DNA from 3 places in the Mesorhizobium sp. KR9-304 genome. Region 3 is predicted to be linked to each of the others. Evidence: predicted binding sites of a transcription regulator. Region 3 holds the regulator's gene; each other region holds the start of a gene.
The links. The regulator PhoB, encoded in region 3, activates phosphate uptake and scavenging genes when phosphate is short. The targets are predictions, from matches to a motif close to TGTCATNNANCTGTCAT.
Positions count from the first base shown of each region.

Region 1: ugpB (sn-glycerol-3-phosphate ABC transporter substrate-binding protein UgpB) is a predicted target of PhoB. The motif match lies at 2,985-3,001, and genes of this name have one in related genera.
Region 2: ABLE71_RS09500 (alkaline phosphatase) is a predicted target of PhoB. The motif match lies at 1,472-1,488, and genes of this name have one in related genera.

Region 1 is NZ_JBDZDN010000001.1:419,455-424,342, reverse strand. It holds gene ABLE71_RS02065 (branched-chain amino acid ABC transporter permease) at 1-81, shown strand, start outside; gene ABLE71_RS02060 (ABC transporter ATP-binding protein) at 74-823, shown strand; gene ABLE71_RS02055 (ABC transporter ATP-binding protein) at 820-1,506, shown strand; gene ABLE71_RS02050 (GNAT family N-acetyltransferase) at 1,634-2,083, shown strand; gene ABLE71_RS02045 (hypothetical protein) at 2,106-2,291, opposite strand; gene ABLE71_RS02040 (Rrf2 family transcriptional regulator) at 2,421-2,870, shown strand; gene ugpB (sn-glycerol-3-phosphate ABC transporter substrate-binding protein UgpB) at 3,088-4,398, shown strand; gene ugpA (sn-glycerol-3-phosphate ABC transporter permease UgpA) at 4,560-4,888, shown strand, end outside.
Region 2 is NZ_JBDZDN010000001.1:1,975,747-1,980,634, forward strand. It holds gene ABLE71_RS09495 (M3 family metallopeptidase) at 1-1,435, shown strand, start outside; gene ABLE71_RS09500 (alkaline phosphatase) at 1,551-3,128, shown strand; gene ABLE71_RS09505 (hypothetical protein) at 3,206-3,490, opposite strand; gene typA (translational GTPase TypA) at 3,672-4,888, shown strand, end outside.
Region 3 is NZ_JBDZDN010000001.1:2,121,646-2,126,533, forward strand. It holds gene pstA (phosphate ABC transporter permease PstA) at 1-1,555, shown strand, start outside; gene pstB (phosphate ABC transporter ATP-binding protein PstB) at 1,569-2,384, shown strand; gene phoU (phosphate signaling complex protein PhoU) at 2,425-3,132, shown strand; gene phoB (phosphate regulon transcriptional regulator PhoB) at 3,163-3,852, shown strand; gene ABLE71_RS10260 (vanadium-dependent haloperoxidase) at 3,958-4,888, shown strand, end outside.

The DNA.
Region 1 (4,888 bases), 1.7 Mb from region 3:
GGCTTCATCCTGCTTGGCGTCGTGCTTTTCGCGCGCGGCGGGATCGTCGGGCTCGTTGCCGGAAAGGCGCGCCATGGCTGAGGCGATCCTCGACATTCGCAACCTGTCCAAGAGCTTCGGCGGGCTGAAGGCGACCGACGACGTCAGCCTCGATCTCAAAAAGGGGGAAATTCACGCCCTTATCGGCCCGAACGGCGCCGGCAAGACGACGCTGATCCACCAGATATCAGGCACGCTGAGACCGAGCGCCGGCGCGATCCGCTTCCTCGGCCAGGATGTCACCGGCCTCGATGTCGCGGCGCGCGCGCGCCTCGGCCTCGGCCGCACTTTCCAGATCTCATCTCTCGCCATGGATTTTCCGGCGCTAAGGAACGTCATGCTCGCCGTCCAGAGCCGGCAGGGATCGAGCTTCCGCTTCTTCCGGAACGTCGGGACCGACGCCTCGCTGACCGAACCTGCGATGGCGGCGCTCTCCCGCGTCGGGCTGGAGGGGCGCGCCGCGGTGCCCGCTTCCGAGCTGTCGCATGGCGAGCGGCGACAGCTCGAGATCGCGATCGCGCTGGCGCTCGGCTCAAAGGCGCTGCTGCTCGACGAGCCGATGGCCGGCATGGGACAGGAGGGCTCGCGGTCGCTGACGCGCCTTCTCGACGCGCTGCGCGGCGAAGCGCCGATCCTGCTCGTCGAACACGACATGGATGCGGTGTTCGCGCTGGCCGATCGCATCTCCGTGCTGGTCTACGGGCGCGTCATCGCCACCGGAACGGTGGGCGAGATCCGCAACAACGCCGATGTGCGCACGGCCTATCTCGGTGCGCGCCCATGACGCTGCTCCGGGTATCGGCGATCGAAACCTTCTACGGCCCGAGCCAGGCTCTGTTCGGCGTCGACCTCGACGTCGGCGAGGGCGAGGTGGTCACGCTGATGGGCCGCAACGGCATGGGCAAGTCGACGACGATCCGCTCCGTTTGCGGGATGACGCCTGCATGGGCGGGGCGCATCGCCTTTGCGGGCCAGGAATTGACCGGCCTGCCGCCATACCGCATCGCGCGGCTCGGCATCGGCCTTGTCCCGGAAGGAAGGCGGTGCTTTCCAAACCTGACCGTTTACGAGAACCTCGTTGCGTCCGCCCGTCCGGGCAAATGGACGCTTGGCGCGGTCAACGGCCTGTTTCCCCGCCTCGGGGAGCGAACGGCGCAATATGCCAGCACGCTGTCCGGGGGCGAACAGCAGATGCTGGCGATCGGCCGCGCGCTGATGACCAACCCGCGCCTGCTCATCCTCGACGAAGCGACGGAGGGCCTGGCGCCCGTCATCCGCGACGACATCTGGGCGGCGATCCGCCGGCTCAAGGCCGAGGGACAGGCGATTCTCGTGGTCGACAAGACGATGGACGAGGTGCTCGGCGTCGCCGATCGCTGCGTCGTCCTGGAACGCGGGCGCACCGTCTGGAGCGGGCTTCCTTCCGAGCTCACGCCCGATCTGCAGGAGCGCTATCTCGGCGTCTGAGGCGCGCAATGCTCCTCCGCTGTCCGCGTTCGGTATGTTCTTCCCCGCAAACAGGCGCTAGAAAGTCCGCCGCCGTCATCAATCTTTATCCGCGAGACACGCGGCGCAGGCGAGGGTGGGAGAGAAAATGTCTGACATCGTGATCCGGCCGCTGCAGGCCTCCGACCATGCCGACTGGCGCCGGCTGTGGACGGACTACCTCGTCTTCTACAAGGCGACCGTGTCGGAAGAGGTCTACGCGACCACGTGGCGGCGCCTGTTCGATCCGGGCGAATTCGAGCCGAAGGGGTTTCTGGCGCTTGTCGACGGCAAGGCGGTCGGCCTCGTCCACTATCTCTACCATCGCACCTGCTGGTCGGTGACCAACAATTGCTATTTGCAGGATCTGTTCGCCGATCCTTCGACGCGCGGAACGGGCGTCGGCCGCGCGCTGATCGAGGCCGTGCAGGGTGAAGCGGCGAAGATCGGCGTCGCCAACGTCTACTGGATGACGCACGAGACCAACGACACGGCCCGGCGGCTCTACGACCGCGTCGCCAAGCGCACCGGCTTCATCGAATACGACATGCTGCCCTAAGCTGCCGCACTGCGTCAGCCCCTCAGGCCTTGCGCGATTCCAGCCAGCGCAGGACGAGCGCCTCCTCGTCATCCAGTCCTTTCAGCTTGCGCCGCGCCTTCCGCGCCGCGGCAAGTTCGTCCGCAAGCCGACCCTGCGCCCAGGACAGCGGGCGCAAGGTTCCCGGCGCGGCGGAAACATCACAGTAACGATGGAAAAGATCGAACAACACGAAATCGCAACGGAATCAGATTTTAATGGCGTTGTGCGCATAGTAACTGCTGCCCGCGGCCATCATTTGCACACAAACGATTTTGATGATCGCCGCGGGCAACGACAACAAAGACTGTCTCGGGGCATGCTTACGAAAAAAGGCAAGTATGGGCTGAAGGCCCTGGTGCATCTGTCGAAGATGCCGCCGGGACAGCTTGCCTTCGTCGGCGACATCGCGGCGAAGAACAATATTCCGAAGAAATTCCTCGACGCGATCCTGGGTGAGTTGCGCAACGCCGGCTTCGTGCAGAGCCGCAAGGGCAAGGATGGCGGCTACCGGCTCGCCAAGCAGCCGAGCGAGATCAAGATCGGCCATGTCGTGCGCGTGCTCGACGGGCCGCTGGCGCCGATCTCCTGCGCCAGCCGCAGCCAGTACCAGCGCTGCGAGGATTGCGACGAAGCGACCTGCCAGGTCCGGCACATGATGATGGAAGTGCGCCATGCGGTCGCCGAACTGCTCGACAACCGCAGCCTCGCCGCCATGCGCGACGCCGCCAATGACGACATGGAAATCGGATTGCGCCAGCACGTCTGAGACCGCCGCCTTGGCCGACGGCGTCGAATTGTACCAAAGTCTTATGCCGGCTAAGCGGATGCAGGGATTTGTCGCGTCCGCGCTCACGTTAATGTGCGCTGGATAAGTGTCAAACGTCATCCAACCGCAACAAAACGATTGTCCGACTGTCACAATCGACCGATACTCCCGCTCGCGAACCCCTCAGCCTTCGCCAACGAAAAACGGGAGAGAAACCATGAAACTCAAGGGCCTTTCGGCCGGTGCGGCCGTTGCTGTCACCCTTCTGTCCTCGTCGTCCGCCTTCGCCGTCACCGAGATCTCCTGGTGGCACGCCATGACCGGCGCCAACAACGAAGTCGTCGACACGCTTTCCAAGGAATTCAACGAGAGCCAGAGCGACTACAAGATCGTTCCGGTCTTCAAGGGCACCTATCCCGAGACGCTGAACGCCGGCATCGCCGCCTACCGCGCCGGCCAGGCGCCGCACATCATCCAGATCTTCGACGCCGGCACCGGCACCATGATGGCCGCCGAGGATGCGATGAAGCCCGTCGCCGACGTGATCTCGATGGGCGGCGCGGCTTTCGACAAGAGCCAGTATCTGCCCGGTATCGTCGCCTACTATTCCAAGCCGGACGGCACCATGCTGTCCTTCCCCTACAATTCGTCCTCTCCGATCCTCTACTACAACAAGGACATCTTCCAGAAGGCCGGGCTCGACGTCGACAACCCGCCCAAGACCTGGCCGGAAGTGTGGGACGCGGCACGCAAGATCAAGACCAGCGGCGCTGCCCCCTGCGGCTTCACCTCGACCTGGATGACCTGGATCATGACCGAGAACTTCGCTGCCTGGAACAACCAGCAGTGGGGCACCAACGAGAACGGCATCGCCTCGCTCGACGTCGAGCTGAAGGTCAATTCGCCGGTCTTCGTGAAGCAGTTCCAGGCGCTCGCCGACCTCGCCAAGGAAGGCGTGTTCCGCTACGGCGGCCGCACCTCCGAGGCCAAGCAGATATTCCTCGCCGGCGAATGCGGCATCTTCACGGAATCCTCGGGCGGGCTGGGCGACATCGTCAAGTCCGGCATGAACTATGGCACCGGCCAGCTTCCTTATGATCCCGACGTCGCCGGCGCACCGCAGAACACCATTCCGGGCGGCGCTTCGCTCTGGGTCTTCGGCGGCAAGTCGGACGAGGAATACAAGGGCATCGCAGCCTTCTTCGCGTTCCTGTCGCAGACCTCGGTACAGTCGAAACTGCACCAGGTTTCGGGCTACCTGCCGGTCACCATGGCCGCCTATGAGGAGACCAAGAAGTCGGGCTTCTACGACAAGAACCCGGCCCGCGAGATCCCGATCCAGCAGATGATGGGCAAGGCGCCGACCGAGAACTCAAAGGGCGTGCGCCTCGCCAACCTGCCGCAGGTGCGCGACATCATGAACGAGGAATACGAGAAGATGCTGGCCGGCGATCAGACCGCCCAGCAGACGCTCGACAACGTCGTGTCGCGCGGCAACGCCGCGATCAAGGAAGCGGTCGGGAACTAGGTTCTGTTCTCCAATGCCCCTCACCCTTACCCTCTCCCCGTGAAGAACGGGGAGAGGGGGGCGCAAGCGTGGCGGCCAGCCTTCTTCTCCCCGTTTTTACGGGGAGAAGTGCCCGGCAGGGCGATGAGGGGCAGCGCCAAACCTTGCGGAGTTGAGTGCAGGTGACCCCCCGCGTCGTCTTCCCCAACAAGCTGCTGCCCTACCTGCTGCTGGCGCCGCAGCTCGCCATCACGCTCGTCTTCTTCTACTGGCCGGCAAGCCAGGCGCTGTACCAGTCGGTGCTGAAGGAGGATCCCTTCGGCCTGCGCTCCCGCTTCGTCGGGTTGGACAATTTCAGGCGCGTTCTGGGCGATCCGAACTACCTCAATTCGGTCGAGGTGACGGTCATCTTCTCGGCCGCCACCGCCTTCATATCGATGGCCGTTGCGCTGCTGCTCGCCGTCATGGCCGACAAGGTCATCCGCGGCCGCGGCTTCTACCGCACGCTGAT
Region 2 (4,888 bases), 150 kb from region 3:
CGCGATGGCGGGTGCGGCCGAGGCGCGGGGGCGCAAGGGCGAATACGCCGTGACCCTCTCGCGCTCGCTCTACGAGCCGTTCACCACCTTTTCCGAGCGCCGCGACCTGCGCGAGAAGGCATTCAAGGCTTTCACCGGGCGCGGCGAGACGGGCGGCGCAACCGACAACGCCGCGGTGGTGGCGAAGATGCTGACGCTGCGCGCCGAGAAGGCGAAGCTCGTCGGCTATGAGAGCTATGCGGCGCTGAAGCTCGACGACACGATGGCCAAGACGCCGAAGGCGGTGTTCGGGCTGCTCGAGCCGGTCTGGGAAAAGGCGCGCGAAAAGGCGGCTGCAGACGAGGCCGAACTGCAGCGGCTCGCCGCCGCGGCCGGCAGTAATGAAAAACTCGCCGCCTGGGACTGGCGCTTCTACCAGGAGCGACTGAGGGCGGAAAAATATGCCTTCGACGAGGCCGAGCTGAAGCCGTATCTCCAGCTCGAGAAGATCATAGAAGCCTGCTTCGACGTGGCGACTAGGCTCTTCGGCATCGGCTTCGCCGAGAGAGAAGGCATCGCGGCCTGGCATCCCGATGTGCGCGTCTTCGAGGTGCTCAACGCCGACGGCTCGCGGCGCGGCCTCTTCCTCGCCGATTATTTCGCGCGGCCGTCCAAGCGCTCCGGCGCCTGGATGAGTGCGCTGCAGTCCGGCTACAAGCTCGGCCACGGCTCATCGCCAATCATCTACAACATCATGAACTTCGCCAAGCCGCCCGTAGGAGAGGCGGCGCTGCTTTCACTCGACGAGGCGAAGACCCTGTTCCACGAGTTCGGCCATGCGCTGCACGGCATGCTGACCGAGGCCTATTGGCCGTCGCAGTCGGGGACCTCCGTCTCGCGCGACTTCGTGGAGCTGCCCTCGCAGCTCTACGAGCACTGGCTGACGGTGCCTGCGGTGCTGGAGAAACATGCGCGGCATTACAGGACCGGCGAGCCGATGCCAAAAACGCTGCTCGACAAGATGCTCGCGGCCTCCACCTTCGATGCCGGCTTCCGGACGGTCGAATTCACCTCGTCGGCGCTGGTCGACATGGCCTATCACTCGCAGAAGGAGGCGCCGGCCGATCCCAAGAAATTCGAGGCGGAGACGCTTGCGAAGCTCGGCATGCCGGACGCCATCGTCATGCGGCACCGCACCCCGCATTTCGGCCACGTCTTCTCCGGCGACGGCTATTCGGCCGGCTATTATTCCTACATGTGGTCGGAAGTGCTGGACGCCGACGCCTTCTCGGCCTTCGAGGAGACCGGCGATCCGTTCAATCCGGACCTTGCCGCCAGGCTCAAGAAGAACATCTATTCCTCGGGCGGCTCGGCCGACCCGGAAGCGCTCTATACGGCCTTCCGTGGCAAGATGCCTACCCCGGACGCGATGATGGCCAAGCGCGGACTGACATAGGCCGGTCCGCGGCCCGTCGCCGCGAGGTCGCTAAAGTTTCATCAAACTGCAATCGCCCTGCAACATCGAGGGGCGAAGGGTCCTCCCGTGTGTTCCAGCCATCCAGGAGACAGCCATGAGCCCCCACCTCAAACTCACCCGCAGGACTTTCGTGACATCGGCGAGCGCAGCCGGCCTCGTGGCCGCATCGGGCCTCGCGATGCCCTACTATTCCCGCGCCAACACGCGGCCCGCCTTCACCCATGGCGTGCAGTCGGGTGATGTCGACACGACCTCCGGCATGATCTGGACGCGCATCGACCGTCCGTCGCGCGTGACGTTCGAAGTGTCGACCACCGAAAGTTTCGCCGATGCCATCAGGCTGCCACCGCTCGACGCGGCGCCCGAAAGCGACTTCACGGTGAAGCGGCTGCTCACCGACCTCGCTTCGGACCAGGACATTTTCTACCGCATGAGCGCCGTCGACCTATCCGACGCCAATGCCGTTTCCGAGCCGATCGTCGGCCGCTTCAAGACCGCGCCGGCGTCCAAGCGCAACGTCCGGTTCACCTGGTCCGGGGACACCGTGGGGCAGGGCTGGGGCATCGACGACAAGGGCATGGTCACCTATGCGGCCATGGCCGGGCACACGCCCGATTTCTTCCTGCACTCCGGCGACACGATCTATGCCGACGGTCCGTTGAAGGCCGAGGTCGATCTGAAAGACGGTTCCAAATGGATCAACAAGGTGCTGACCGAGGAGAAGAGCAAGGTCGCCGAGACGCTGGCCGAATATCGCGGCCAGTGGAAGTACAACATGATGGACGAGCACTGCCGCGCCTTCAACGCGCAGGTGCCGACGTTCTTCCAGTGGGACGACCATGAGGTCGTCAACAACTGGTCGGGCTCGAAGGATCTGACCGCCGACGACCGCTATACGGAAAAGTCGGTCCCGCTGCTGACGTCGCGCGCCGCCCGCGCCTTCCATGAAATGACGCCCATCCGCTTCACGCCCGCGGAGCCCGGCCGCGTCTACCGCAAGATCGCGTACGGGCCGCTGCTCGACGTATTCTTCCTCGACCTGCGCTCCTATCGTGGTCCCAACGGCGACGCCGTCGAGACCGAGATGACGCCCCGGTCGCGTATCCTTGGAGAGGAGCAGGTGCGTTGGCTGAAGCGGGAGCTCGCCAATTCGAAGGCGACCTGGAAGGTCATCGCGTCGGACATGCCGCTCGGTATCATCGTCTGGAACGACGCCGCCAACAAGAAGGGCGCCGAGGCGGTCGCCAACGGGCAGCCGGGGGCGGCGAGCGGACGCGAACTGGAGATCGCCGACCTGTTGCGCTACATCAAGACCGCCGGCATCGACAACACCGTGTGGCTGACGGCCGACGTGCACTATACCGCGGCGCACTACTACAATCCCGACAAGGCGGCATTCCAGGATTTCACGCCGTTCTGGGAATTCGTCTCCGGCCCGCTGCATGCCGGCACGTTCGGCCCCGGCGACCTTGACCCGACCTTCGGCCCGGAACTGAAATATGTGAAGGCGCCAACCGCCGAACAGGGCCAGAACCTGCCGCCTTCGGCCGGCCTGCAGTTCTTCGGCATCGTCGACATCGACGGACGGACGGAGCAGATGACGGTTCGCCTGATGGATCGCGACGACAGTGAACTCTACAAGGTCACGCTCGATCCCGTCCGCTCGGCGTAACCTAGGTTCGTTCCGCGCGATGTCCGCTTCCGCACCCGGGGCGGATCGGGCATCGCACCGCTGGCTACATTAGTGAGCTACCGATCCGGATAGCAGTCGAGCGGAACGCTTGGCCAGACCGCCTTGTCGCAGCCGGCCTGTGCCTGCTGAATCTTGAAGGATGCGCTCGTCGGCCCGGTCACCATCGGGTCGACGCCGTAGTCGGCGTCCGGGAAAGCTTCCTGCGCCGCGGTTGCCGCCAGGATTGCCGGGCGGTCCAGATGCCGGGTGGCCGTCGAATGCGCCACCCCTGCAGCGAGCAGAACCGCTATTGCGGAGGTGCCGGCGGTCGCACGCAAAATCCTGGAAAATGCCATCGTCATGCCCGTTAACCGCGTCATCGCCAAAACGATCCGTCTTGGTTAGCGATTTCTTGTCGCACCCCAATGGCTAATTTTCAGTAACCATCCGCCCCTTTCGCAACTGCGAAAAAACCTGTATGAGCCGCGCAAACCGATTTCGCGGCGCCGGAAACATGTGCCGCAGCACCCCCGAGACCATATCATGAACCTTCGGAACATCGCGATCATCGCGCACGTCGACCATGGGAAAACCACGCTCGTCGACCAGCTCCTCCGCCAGGCCGGCTCCTTCCGCGAGAACCAGCGCGTCGCCGAACGCGCCATGGATTCGAACGATCTCGAGAAGGAGCGCGGCATCACCATCCTCGCTAAGGCGACTTCGGTCGACTGGAAGGACTACCGCATCAATATCGTCGATACGCCTGGCCACGCCGATTTCGGCGGCGAGGTGGAGCGCATCCTGTCGATGGTGGATTCGGCCATTGTGCTGGTCGACGCGGCCGAAGGACCGATGCCGCAGACCAAGTTCGTCGTAGGCAAGGCGCTCAAGGTCGGCTTGAAGCCGATTGTCGTGATCAACAAGATCGACCGCCCGGACGCCCGCCATGTCGAGGTGGTCAATGAGGTGTTCGACCTCTTCGCCGCGCTCGACGCCACCGACGAGCAGCTCGATTTCCCGATTCTCTACGGCTCGGGCCGCGACGGCTGGGTCTCGGCCAATCCGGAAGGCCCGAAGGACCAGGGCCTGGCGCCGCTGTTCGACCTCATCGTCGAGCACGTGCCGGCGCCGACCGTTCACCCCGGCCCGTTCCGCATGATCGGCACGCTGCTCGAAGCCAACCCGTTCCTCGGACGCATCATCACGGGCCGCATCGAATCCGGCTCGCTAAAGTCGAACCAGCCGGTCAAGGTGCTCGCCAATGACGGCTCGCTGGTCGAGACCGGCCGTATTTCGAAGATCCTTGCCTTCCGCGGCCTCGAGCGCCAGCCGATCGACGAGGCGCAGGCAGGCGACATCGTCGCCATAGCCGGCCTGTCCAAGGGCACCGTCGCCGACACGTTCTGCGATCCGGCGGTGACCGAACCGCTGCACGCGCAGCCGATCGATCCGCCGACCGTCACCATGTCCTTCATCGTCAACGACAGCCCGCTCGCCGGCACCGAGGGCGACAAGGTCACCAGCCGGGTCATCCGCGACCGCCTGATGCGCGAAGCCGAAGGCAATGTCGCGCTTAAGATCGAGGAATCCGCAGACAAGGATTCGTTCTACGTCTCCGGCCGCGGCGAATTGCAGCTTGCCGTGCTGATCGAGACCATGCGCCGCGAGGGCTTCGAGCTTGCCGTGTCGCGACCCCGCGTCGTCATGAAGAAGGGCGAGAACGGCGAGTTGCTGGAGCCGGTCGAGGAAGTCGTCATCGA
Region 3 (4,888 bases):
TACGGGTGACGCCGCAAAGGCCAGGCTCAGGGGGCGGTATGCCGCCGAAACGCGCTTCAAGTGGATAGGCGCAGGCGCCGTGGCGCTCTCGGCGCTGTTCCTTGTTCTTCTGCTCTCGACCATCGTCACCGAGGCGCTGCCGGCCTTCAGGATGAACTACCTGACGCTGCCGATCGACCTCTCGGCGGCCAAGGTCGATCCGGCGAATCCCGGTGCGGCCAACTATGCGACAATTGCGCAAGACGCCCTGTCGGCAAAATTCCCCGGCGTCGAGAGCCGCCAGGACCGCAGGCTGTTGCGGGGGCTGCTTTCATCGGGTTCAGGCGACATCCTGCGACGGGACATCGCCGACGATCCGTCGTTGCTCGGCAAGACCGTCGACTACTCGTTTCCGCTCGACGACTTCGCCGACCTCTACTTCAAGGGGTTAATTGCCGACAAGGGTTCGGACACGGCGATCGCCACGACCGTTGCGCCCTCGGGCACCACTGGCGACATTGAAGTAACGTTCGGCGACGACAGCATAGCCAGCCTTGCCCGCGGCTACGGTGCGATCGAGGAAAACGGCGTTTTACGCCTGACCAGCGGAGCGGCCTCGCTGTTCGTTGCGCTCGACGGCGGCATGGTCAAACTCACGGAGATTTCGACCGCCGGCGGCGCGACAGTCGCTAAGGGCACCGTTCTCAAGCCGCTGGACAGCAATGCCGCCGCGGCGGCCGGCGCCGCCATGCTGCGCGTCATCAATACGCCCGAGAGCTCGCGCAAGATTTCCGACAAGGAGATCGTCTGGCTCGACGAGTTGAAGGCGCAGAACCTGATCCAGACCCGGTTCAATACGATCTTCTTCTTCACTGGGGCCAGCCGCGAGCCGGAACTGGCCGGCATCTGGGGGGCCGTCGTCGGCTCGTTCCTGACAATGATAGTGACACTCGCCATCGCATTTCCGATCGGCGTCTCGGCGGCGCTCTATCTCGAAGAATTTGCCACGAAGAACCGCTGGACCACGATCATCGAGGTCAACATCAACAATCTCGCGGCGGTGCCTTCGATAGTCTACGGCTTGCTTGGCCTCGCGGTTTTCCTGAATTTCTTCGGCCTGCCACGTTCGGCGCCGGTCGTCGGCGGCATGGTGCTCGCGCTGATGACCCTGCCGATTATCATTATCGCCTCACGCGCCTCGCTGCGCGCGGTGCCGCCATCGATCCGCGAAGCCGCGCTTGGCATTGGCGCCTCCAAGGTGCAGATGGTCTTTCATCACGTCCTGCCGCTGGCGATGCCAGGTATAATGACGGGCACCATCCTCGGCATGGCGCATGCGCTTGGCGAGACGGCGCCTCTTTTGATGATCGGCATGGTCGCCTTCATCGTCGACATTCCGGGCGGCTTCACCGATCCGGCGACGATTCTCCCAGTCCAGATATTCATGTGGGCTGACTTCCCCGAAGCAGGCTTCCAGCAGAAAACCTCTGCCGCGATCCTAATCCTGCTGGCATTTCTGGTAATCATGAACGCGATTGCGGTGATCCTGCGCAAGCGTTTCGAGCGGCGCTGGTAGCGGAGTTGAGGATATGAACATCATGACTGAAGCGGCCGTGGAGCAGAAAATCATGACTGGTTTGGACGGGCCGGTCTTCAAGATGAAGGGCGACAAGGTCTCGGTCTACTACGGTGAGAAGCGTGCGCTGTTCGACGTCGATCTCAACATCCGCGAAAAGCAGGTGACAGCATTGATCGGCCCCTCGGGCTGCGGCAAGTCGACCTTCCTTCGCTGCCTCAACCGCATGAACGATACGATCAGCATAGCCAGGGTGACCGGCAGAATCACGCTTGACAACGAAGACATCTACGACAAGTCGATCGACGTCGTGGAGCTCAGGGCCCGCGTCGGCATGGTGTTCCAGAAGCCGAACCCGTTCCCGAAGTCGATCTACGAGAACATCGCCTACGGCCCGCGCATCCATGGCTTGACCAAAAGCCGGGCGGATCTCGACGAGGTCGTCGAGAGGAGCCTGAAGAAGGCGGCGCTCTGGAACGAGGTCAAGGACCGTCTCACGGAATCCGGCACCGGCCTGTCGGGCGGTCAGCAGCAGCGCCTCTGCATCGCGCGTGCCATCGCCGTCTCCCCGGAGGTGATCCTCATGGACGAGCCCTGCTCGGCGCTCGATCCGATCGCCACCGCCAAGGTCGAGGAGTTGATCGACGAACTGCGCTCAAACTACACGATCGTCATCGTCACCCACTCGATGCAGCAGGCGGCACGCGTCTCGCAGCGCACTGCGATGTTCCATCTCGGCTACCTCGTCGAGGAGGGCGCTACCGACAAGATGTTCACCAACCCCGACGACAAGCGTACCCAGGACTACATCACCGGCCGCTTCGGCTGATTGACTGTTCCTGTTGCGACAGATCACGAGGACCTAGATCATGGGCGAACATACGGTCACCTCGTTTGACGAGGACCTCGACCACATCCAGCGGCTCATCCGCGACATGAGCGATCTCGCAGGCTCGATGGTCGGCTCTTCGATCCGTGCGCTGCTTGCATCCGACAATGCGCTTGCGCAGCGGGTCGTTTCCGACGACGTGATCATGGACGCGCGGCAGCGCGAGATCGACGACCGTGCGATCACCCTGATCGCCAAGCGCCAGCCCATGGCACAGGATCTGCGCGCGGTGGTCGGTGCGATCCGCATGGCCGGCGATCTCGAGCGAATAGGCGATCTAGCGAAGAATATCGCCAAGCGCGCCGGCGCGGTCGGGCAAGGTGCTGCGCCACGCGGCCTCTCGCACGGCATCGAGGCCATGGCGGAGCTGGTGCTCGGACAGGTGCAAGGTGTCGTCGGCCTCTACGTTGCGCGCGACGCCGACGGGCTGCGCACCCTGCGCATGGACGACGAGAAGATCGACGTCAAATACACGGCGGTGTTCCGCGAGCTTCTTACCTACATGATGGAAGATCCGCGCAACATCACGGCCTGCACGCATCTGCTGTTCTGCGCGAAGAATCTCGAGCGCATCGGCGATCACGTGACCAACATCGCGGAAAACGCCTATTATGTGGTAACCGGCGAGCAACTGCCGGCGAACCGTCCCAAGCTCGACGAGACCGCGCTGGCGGTTCTGGCCGAGTAGGATCAGGACACACCCAAGGGACACCCGAAGATGATCGCGCCGAAGATCATGGTGGTGGAAGACGAGGAGCCGCTAGGCGTGCTCCTGCGCTACAATCTCGAGGCCGAGGGCTACCAGGTCGAGATCGTGACGCGCGGCGACGAGGCGGAAATCCGGCTGCAGGAGCATGCGCCCGACCTGCTTGTGCTCGACTGGATGATCCCGGCGATCTCGGGCATCGAGCTCTGCCGGCGGCTCAGGATGCGGCCCGAGACGCAGCGCCTGCCCATCATCATGTTGACGGCGCGTGGCGAGGAGAGCGACCGCGTGCGCGGGCTTTCCACCGGCGCCGACGACTATCTCGTAAAACCATTCTCGACGCCGGAATTCATGGCGCGGGTGCGGGCGTTGCTCAGGCGCGCCAGGCCCGAGGTGCTGTCCTCGGTGCTCAAGGTCGGCGACATCATGCTCGACCGCGAGGCGCACCGGGTCTACCGCAAGAAGAACGAGATCAAGCTCGGGCCGACGGAATTCCGCCTGCTCGAGTTCATGATGCGGCACCCCGGCCGCGTCTTCTCACGCAGCCAGTTGCTCGACAATGTCTGGGGCGAGACGATCTATATCGACGAGCGCACCGTCGACGTGCATGTCGGCCGCCTGCGCAAGGCAGTCAACAATGGACGCATGCCTGATGTCATACGCACGATACGCGGCGCCGGCTACGCAATCCGCGAAGACTGAACTTCCGAAAATCTGACCGCCGCAAGCGACTCTTGCCGAGCCGACGTGTCCGGTGCATATTATTCCGGGCGCCGAAAAAAATAAAAAGCGCTTTTGGGAGGGGTCATGCGTTTACTGGGCCGCGTGCTTGCGGCGTGTGCTGTCATTGCGCTGGCGTGGTGCGCGACGCTGCCGGCCAAAGCGGCCGATCGCCCGACGCCGCAGGAAATGCTGCGCGACTGGTATTACCTGATGAACGAACTGGTTCGGCACACGGCGACTTATTCGCCACCGGTAGCAAGTCGCTCATTCGGCTATCTGGGTGTTACCGCGTTCGAGGCAGCCGTGGGAGGCTCGGACAGACTGGTGTCACTGGCGGGCCAGTTGCCTGGGCTGGATGCGGTGCCGGCGCGCGATGTCGCCGCCGTCTACGATGAGACGATCGTCATAAATGCCGCGATGTCGGATGCGATCGTCTACTATTTTGGCAATACCGGTCCGACGGGGCTGCGCGCTATCAAGGCCGCGCAGACGAAATGGCGCGGACGGGCCATTTCTGGCGTCTCCGAGGACGTCGTGGTGCGCAGCGAGACATTCGGCAAGGCCATGGCCTCCAGTATCCACGAATGGTCGCTGACCGATGGCGGCGCGGTCATCGACAATATGGGATTCCCTGAAGATTGGGATTTACCCAAGGGGGAAGGCAAGTGGGTGCCGACCAGCCCGATCCGCCAGCAGCAGCTGCCGCTGCTGCCCGAATGGGGAAATAACCGTACTTTTGCCGTGCCTTCTGGCGCTACCTGCAAGCTACCGGGCAACCCGCCCTTCAGTTTCGAACCGGACACCCAATTCTACAGGGAGGCCAACGAGGTCTATGAGACCGTCAAGAATGCGACGCCCGAGCAGGCAACCATCGCACGCTTCTGGTCCGACGATCCGATGCTGTCTATGACGCCCCCGGGCCACTGGGTATCGATTGCCCTCCAGGTCGCCGAACGCGCCAACCTGTCGCTGGAAGACAATGTCGACCTGCTCGCGCGCATGGGCGTGGCCATGT